2 regions of the Mesorhizobium sp. M0862 genome follow, and region 1 is predicted to be linked to the other one. Evidence: predicted binding sites of a transcription regulator. Region 1 holds the regulator's gene; the other holds the start of a gene.

Region 1 (3,813 bases):
CGGCGGTGCCGTCATTGGCCGCAACCACGGCATCGACCTTGTTGTCATTGGCGGTCAGGAACTGTTCCATGTTCTTCTGGGCGTTGGCCGGCAGCCAGCCATCGGTATAGGCCTCGCCGACATTCTTGATCTTGCCCGAGTCGATGGCTTCCTTGAGCACTTCCATCGAGCCCGAGAACAGGAAATCGGCATTCGGATCCGAGCCCGAGCCCTTGATGAAGACATAGTTGCCTTCGGGCTTCGCCTTGAACACTTCGCGGGCCTGCATGCGGCCGACTTCCTTGTTGTCGAAGGTCAGGTAGAAGACGTCCTTGTTCTCGATCAGGCGATCATAGCCGACGACCGGAATGCCTTCGTCCAGCGCCTTCTGCACCGCCGGGCCGATGGCCGAGGCGTCCTGCGCCAGGATGATCAGCGAGTTGGCGCCCTGCGAGATCAGGCTTTCGACGTCGGTCAGCTGCTTGCCGGGATTGGACTGCGCGTCGGCCGAAATGTACTTGTCGCCGGCGGCTTCGATCGCCGTTTTCATCGCCGCCTCGTCGGTCTTCCAGCGCTCTTCCTGGAAGTTCGACCACGACACGCCGATGACCTTGTCCTTCGCCTGCGCGACCGACATCAGCGCCAGCGACATGGCGACACCCGCCAGCATGGCGGCTGCAAATCTGTTCATTATAACCCTCCCTGCGCCGCCCACGGCGCGACAAAACCGGCCCGAAGGCCTGCACAAAGAGGCTCAATTTTTTCGAGCCTCGAAAAAATACTGGTTCAATGATAAGGCACTGTCAACATCGATTATGATGGATTCTGATGGCGTTGCCGAATTTTTTCGAGCTCCGCAATAAACAATGACAGGGCTGCCGGCGTCTGCCAATATTTGGCTGGTGCCGTCGAACGCCTTCACTATCATGAGGCGCGAGGAGGCCGGGAGGAAAACAAATGTCGGTTGGGATCCGCCACGACGATCTGCGCCGTCGCAACCGTGCGATGGTGATTTCGGCCGTGCGCCGGGCCGGCCAGCCGTCGCGGACCGAGATTGCGGCGACCACCGGCCTCAGCCATTCGACGATATCGGCAATCTCGTCTGATCTGATTCAAGAAGGCATCCTGATTGAAGGCAAGCCTGGCGAGACCGGCTCGCTGAAACGCGGCCGGCCGCAGGTCGGCCTTGGCCTCAACCCGGAAGCGGCGGCGGTCATGACCGTGGTGCTGTCGCTGAACTTCCTCTCCGTCACCGTCATCGACTATGCCGGCCAGGTGGTCGCGGAAGAACAGCGCCGGCTCGACACGCTGACCATGCCGCGCGACGAGCTGATCGGCGAATGCGTAGCAATCGTCGGGCGGCGTCTCGCGGACCCGGACCTCGATGTCCAGAGCATCGCCCGCATTGCCATGGGCATCCAGGGCATCACCGATTCGCAGGCGCGGGCCATGCTGTGGTCGCCAATCACGCCACTGACCGACATTGCCTTCGCCGACATGTTGGAAGCGGAATTCGGCATTCCTGCCACCATGGAGAACGACTGCAATATGATGGCGGTGGCCCTGCAATGGCGCCAGCCCGAGCGCTACCGCGACAATTTCATCGCGATCCTCTTGTCGCACGGCATCGGCATGGGGCTGGTGCTGAAAGGCGAACTGTTCACCGGCACCCATTCCTCCGGCGGCGAGTTCGGCCACATGATCCACCGTCCGGGCGGCGCGCTCTGCCGCTGCGGGCGGCGCGGCTGCGTCGAGGCCTATGCCGGAAACTACGCCATCTGGCGCAGCGCCAAAATGATGAGCGAAGATGCCGAGCCGGTCGATATCGGCGACGCTGATATGCGCGCACTCGCCGCGCGCGCCCGCGAAACCGATGGCCCGGAGCGCGAAGCCTATCGCAAGGCCGGTGAGGCGCTCGGCTTCGGCCTCGGCAGCCTGTTTGCGCTGATCGACCCGGCGCCTGTCGCCATGGTTGGCGTCAGCGCCGCCGCCTTCGACCTGATCGAGCCGGCATTGCGCGAAGCGATCGCCCAGACCGCCGGCGGCCAGCACTCGAAATCGATCTCCTTCGACACCGAGCCCAACGAGCTGCCGCTGATCCGCGAAGGCTGTGCCATGCGCGCGCTCGGCTTCGTCGATCAGGAGATTTTCGCGCCGGGCATTCAGGCCAAATCCGGCAAGCATGTCGCCTGAATGGCCGGCAACGGCGCGACGCGCAGCATCCTAGTCTTCCCTGATCGCGTAGCCGGCGCCGCGAATGGTACGGATGACATCCGGCATGCGGCCGTTGTTGACCGCTTTGCGTAAGCGCCCGACATGGACATCGACGGTTCGCTCGTCGATGTAGATCGTCTCGCCCCAGACATTGTCGAGCAGCTGGCTGCGCGAGAACACGCGGCCGGGATGGCGCATCATGAATTCGAGCAGCCGGAACTCGGTCGGTCCGAGCCTGATCTCGCTCTTCTTGCGGTAGACACGGTGCGACTCGCGGTCGAGCACGATGTCGCCGACCTTGAGCACGCTGGACAGCACTTCCGGCTTGGCCCGGCGCAGCAGCGCCTTCACGCGCGCCATGAACTCCGGCGTCGAGAATGGCTTGACCAGATAGTCGTCGGCACCGGTGGACAGGCCGCGCACGCGATCGCTTTCCTCACCGCGCGCGGTCAGCATGATGATCGGCAGCCGCTCGGTTTCGGGCCGCACTCTAAGCCGCCGGCAGAGCTCGATGCCGGAAACAGCGGGCACCATCCAGTCGAGCACCAGGAGATCGGGCACGTTTTCCTGCAGGCGGATCTCGGCCTCGTCGCCGCGTGTCACCACCTCGACGTGATAGCCTTCGGATTCGAGGTTGTAGCGGAGGAGCACGCCTAGCGGCTCCTCGTCCTCCACGACCATGATGCGTGGCGCGATCATAGGCAGTTCACCCTCATCAGGCCGGCGTGGCCATCGCCGTCTCGTCCTGCTTCGGACGATTGGCGGGCAATTGCTGGCCGGTCAGCACATAATACGCATTTTCGGCGATGTTGGTGACATGATCGCCGATGCGCTCAAGATTCTTGGCGCAGAACAAGAGATGCGTGCAGGCGGTGATGTTGCGAGGGTCTTCCATCATGTAGGTCAAGAGCTCACGAAACACGGACGTGTATTTGACGTCGATGCGCTCGTCGTCATTCCTGAGTTTTGCAAGAGCTGCCGCATCGGTGGCGGCATATTCCTCGACGACGCCTTGCACCTGGATCAGCACCAGCTGCGCCATGGCATCGATGGAGTGCGAGAGGTCGCGCGGCGTGACGCTCAAGCCCACGGTGCCGACGCGTTTGGCGATGTTCTTGGCGAGATCGCCGATGCGCTCGAGGTCGCCGGCCATGCGGATCGAGCCGACCACGGCGCGCAGATCGTTGGCCATCGGCTGGCGCTTGGCGATCAGCGTGATGGCGCGGTCGTCCAGTTCGCGCTGGCGCGCATCCATGATGGCGTCGTCGGAAACGACACGCTGTGCCAGCGCATTGTCCGAATTGAGCAGCGCCCTGGTCGAGCCGCTGACCATCGAGCCTGCCAGATCGCCCATGTCGCGGATCAGCTTGCTGATCTGCCCGAGCTCTTCATCGAAGGAGGCGACGGTATGTTCACCCATGATCTTGGTCCTCGTGCCTGAAAATCCACCCGCCGGACGGCTCAGCCGAAGCGGCCGGTAATGTAGTCCTGGGTGCGCTTGTCGTCGGGGTTGGTGAACATCTTGTCGGTGGCGCCCTCCTCGACGAGATAGCCGAGATGGAACATCGCCGTGCGCTGCGACACGCGCGCCGCCTGCTGCATCGAGTGGGTGACGATGAC
Region 2 (3,813 bases), 120 kb from region 1:
TCGGCGCGAGCAGCGGGAAGACGATGGTCCAGAAGCGCTTCCTCTCCCCCGCGCCGTCCATGGCCGCCGCCTCTATCAACGTCTTCGGCACCGCCTGCAGCCCGGCGACGAAGAACAGGAAATTGTAGCTGATCTGCTTCCAGGCAGCCGCAGACACCAGCAGGATCATGGCTTGGTTGCCGTTAAGCAAGGGATCCCAGGCAATGCCGAGACCTCTCAAGGCGTAGGCCAGCGAACCGATCGAGGGATTGAACAGAAACAGCCACAACATGCCGGCAATCGCCGGCGCCACCGCATACGGCCAGATCAGCAGCGTGCGATAAAGGCCTTTGCCGCGCACCACCTTCTCGGCCATGACGGCAAGCAACAGGGCCACACCCATGGCGACGATCGCGGTCGCCAGAGAGAACACCAGCGTAACTTTGATCGAGTTGAGGTAGGCCGGGTCGGCCAGCACCTTGCGAAAATTGGCGAGCCCGACGAACTTGCTCTTCAGCCCGAACGGGTCTTCCCTAAGCATCGACTGGTAGAGCGCCTGCCCCGTCGGCCAGTAGAAAAAGATCAGCGTAATGGCGACTTGCGGCGCCACCAGCAGATAGGGCAGGGTCTTGTTGGGAAAGACGACGCGTGGAGACAGTGTGGTTCCCTCGCTGTTCAGGAAGTCGTCCACGCGGGTCCGCGTGGACGAGGTTCGACTGACAAACCGCTTCAGTTTCCGATCGCTTCCTGAATCGCCTTGTTGCCGCGTGCGACCGCATTGTCGAGCGCCTGCTGCGCAGTCTGCTGGCCGGCCAGCATCTTCTCGAACTCCTCATTCTCGATGTCGCGCACCTGCGGCAGGTTGACGAGGCGCACGCCCTTCGAGTTCTCGGTCGGCGCCTTGCCCAGCATCTGCAGGATCGGCGTCTCACGGCCCGGGTTCTTGTCATAGAAGCCGGACTTCTTGGTCGCCTCATAGGCAGCGAGCGTCACCGGCAGATAACCCGACTTCTGGTGCAGATACTCCTGCACTTCGGTCTTGGAGAGATAGGAGAAGAACGCCGCGACGCCCTTGTATTCCTCGTCCGATTTGTTGCCGAACACCCACAGGCTGGCGCCGCCCGGCGTGGTGTTCTGGGGCGCGCCCTTGGCGTCACTATCATAGGGAAGCTGGCCGATGCCGTAGTTCATGCCCGATTTGACGATGTCACCGAGCCCCCCCGACGATTCGGTGAAGATGCCGCATTCTCCGGCAAGAAAGATCTGCTTGGCTTCGGATGTACGGCCGCCATATTTGAAGGTGCCGTCCTTGGCCAGATCGGCGAGCGCCTGGAAATGATTGACGAAGATCGGCGCATTGATCTTGAGCTCGACGTCGGTTCCGGCAAGTCCGTTCTGGTTGGTGCCATAGGAAACGTCGTTCCAGGCCGCGAAGGCCTCAAGGTGGATCCAGGTCAACCAGGTCGAGGTATAGCCGCAGGAAGCGGCGCCGCTCGCGTTGATCTTCTTGGCGGCTTCCCACACCTCGTTCCAGGTCTTTGGCGGGTTGTTCACATCAAGCCCGGCCTTCTGGAAAATATCCTTGTTGTAGTAGAGGATGGGCGACGAGGAATTATAGGGGAAGGACAGCATGGTCCCGTCCGGCTTCGAATAGTAACCGACGATGCCGGGCAAATACTGGCTCTTGTCGAAGGTCACGCCGGCGCTGGTTAGCACATCGGCCACCGGTTTGATCGCACCTTCGGCTGCCATCATGACGCCGGTACCCACGTCGAACACCTGGATGATGTCGGGCGCTTGCCCCGCACGATAGGCAGCGATGCCGGCATTCAGCGTTTCGGGATAGGTGCCCTTGAAAACAGGGAGAATTTCATAGTCGCTCTGGCTGGCATTGAAATCCTTGGCGATCTTGTCGACCACCTCGGCATTCGCGCCGGTCATGGCATGCCACCAACTGATCTGGGTGGCGGCGAAGGCGGAGGTGGTGGAAAGCAGGGTCAAGGTGGCGGCAACACCGGCCGCAAAGCCGAACAACTTCATGTTTCATCTCCCGTTTGTCATTGGCGAAAGGGGCACTCCCGCAAAGGCAATATGTGTCGCTGATGACAATCGGACAACGGATTTGTTGCTGTTTCGTGAATTTCATACCCGGCTAACTTCGCGCCCCCTCGCTCTGCAACGAGGACAGAGACAAATGCCAAGCCGGCTCAGCGATACATGGGCGCGGTGGGCCTGCAAGGATCGCCGACCGCCCAGCGATGCGTGAAGGGCCCGCGTGACAGCGCCACGCACCTGCACCGTGCGGCCGCCATACCGGCGCTCGGCCAGATCGAGATCGGCCGAGCGGCATCGCGCCAGGCGCTGCTGTAACCGTGCGTCTGGAATGAGACAGGATCGCCGCAAGGTACAACCCGAAAAACCCGCTGTAGTTGTAGTTCGCATAACCGATTCTTCGTCAAGCGCGGCATACTAATCAAGTGGACGGCTTGATTGCTGTGGGAGAGCAGGTGGGGCGAGATGCTGACGGTCTATAATTGTATCGTGCATGAGCACGATCTGAGACTGGTCGCACTGGCAGCGCTCATTTGCGGTATTTCTTCCTTCTCGGCGGTCAACCTGCTTCGCCATGTCGACCGCTCGAGCGAGCGCAACCGCTATACCTGGCTGATGATAGCAGCCACTTCCACCGGCTTCGGTATCTGGGCGACGCACTTCATCGCAATGCTTGCCTTTTCTCCCGGAATCCCCAACGCCTACAATACGGAAATGTCGGCGCTTTCGCTCGCCGGTTCCGTCGCCCTGACCGCTGCGGGCATGTGGATCGCCACCTTGCGCCGGGGCATCGACTACCCTCTGGTCGGCGGCGCGGTCCTCGGCGCTGGTATCGCCGCCATGCACTATATCGGCATGGCCGCCTTCGAGGTCGAAGGGCGCATCGTCTGGAACCCGCTGCTGGTCGGCGTCTCGGTGCTGACAGGCGTCACCCTCGCCGCGCTGGCGCTGCTGGTCGTGTTGCGACGGCCGTCCATGCAGGCCACAATCGCCGCCGCCATCCTGTTGACGCTGGCGATCTGCAGCCTGCACTTCATCGCCATGGGCGCGGTGTCGATCTTCCCGGACTCCTCCATCGAGATATCGCAGTTCACGGTCGAACCGGTGTCGCAGGCCTTCGCCGCCGCTGCAGTCAGCATGGCTATCCTGGTGCTTTCAGCCGCAGCATTGTGGATCGACCTTCGCTTCCGGCGTCACAAGCTCGAGGCCGAGCGCATGCACGGCCTCGCCAACGCCGCCGTCGAGGGGCTGATCGTCTGCGACGGCGCCCGCATCGTCAGCGCCAATGACAGCATCGCGGCACTCACCGGCATTGCGCCGGAAGTGCTGAACGCGATGCTGCTTGGCGACCTCTTCGGCGAACGCACGGCGGCCGGCATGTCCGACTGCAGCGGACTGGCACAGGAAGCCGAACTCAGAGCCCATGACGGCGCCACCATCCCCGTCGAACTTATCGCCAGGAGCATCGACTATTGCGGCAAGCGGCACAGCGTTGTCGCCGTGCGCGACATCCGCGAACGCAGGAAGGCCGAGCAGGAGATCCTGCGCCTCGCCCATTTCGACCCGCTGACCGGGCTCCCCAACCGCCGCAGTTTCTCCGGCCGGCTCGAGGCCGAAATTGCCGCAATGGACCGCGGCGGCAAGGGCGGGCATCTTGCGCTGCTGCTGCTAGACCTCGACCGCTTCAAGGAAGTGAACGACCTGTTCGGGCACGGCGCCGGCGATGCCATGCTGCAGAAGGTGGCGCTATGCGCCTCCGCCGTGCTCCGCCACGGACAGATG

What was found. Region 1 encodes PhoB, which activates phosphate uptake and scavenging genes when phosphate is short. Its sites were predicted from a motif close to TGTCATNNANCTGTCAT; they were not measured.
Region 2: ugpB (sn-glycerol-3-phosphate ABC transporter substrate-binding protein UgpB) is a predicted target of PhoB. The motif match lies at 2,082-2,098, and genes of this name have one in related genera.

What each region holds. Positions count from the first base shown of each region.
Region 1 is NZ_JAMYOJ010000007.1:187,325-191,137, forward strand. It holds gene xylF (D-xylose ABC transporter substrate-binding protein) at 1-670, opposite strand, end outside; gene NKI15_RS13425 (ROK family protein) at 937-2,172, shown strand; gene phoB (phosphate regulon transcriptional regulator PhoB) at 2,203-2,892, opposite strand; gene phoU (phosphate signaling complex protein PhoU) at 2,909-3,613, opposite strand; gene pstB (phosphate ABC transporter ATP-binding protein PstB) at 3,655-3,813, opposite strand, start outside.
Region 2 is NZ_JAMYOJ010000007.1:66,902-70,714, forward strand. It holds gene ugpA (sn-glycerol-3-phosphate ABC transporter permease UgpA) at 1-637, opposite strand, end outside; gene ugpB (sn-glycerol-3-phosphate ABC transporter substrate-binding protein UgpB) at 709-2,019, opposite strand; gene NKI15_RS12825 (bifunctional diguanylate cyclase/phosphodiesterase) at 2,497-3,813, shown strand, end outside.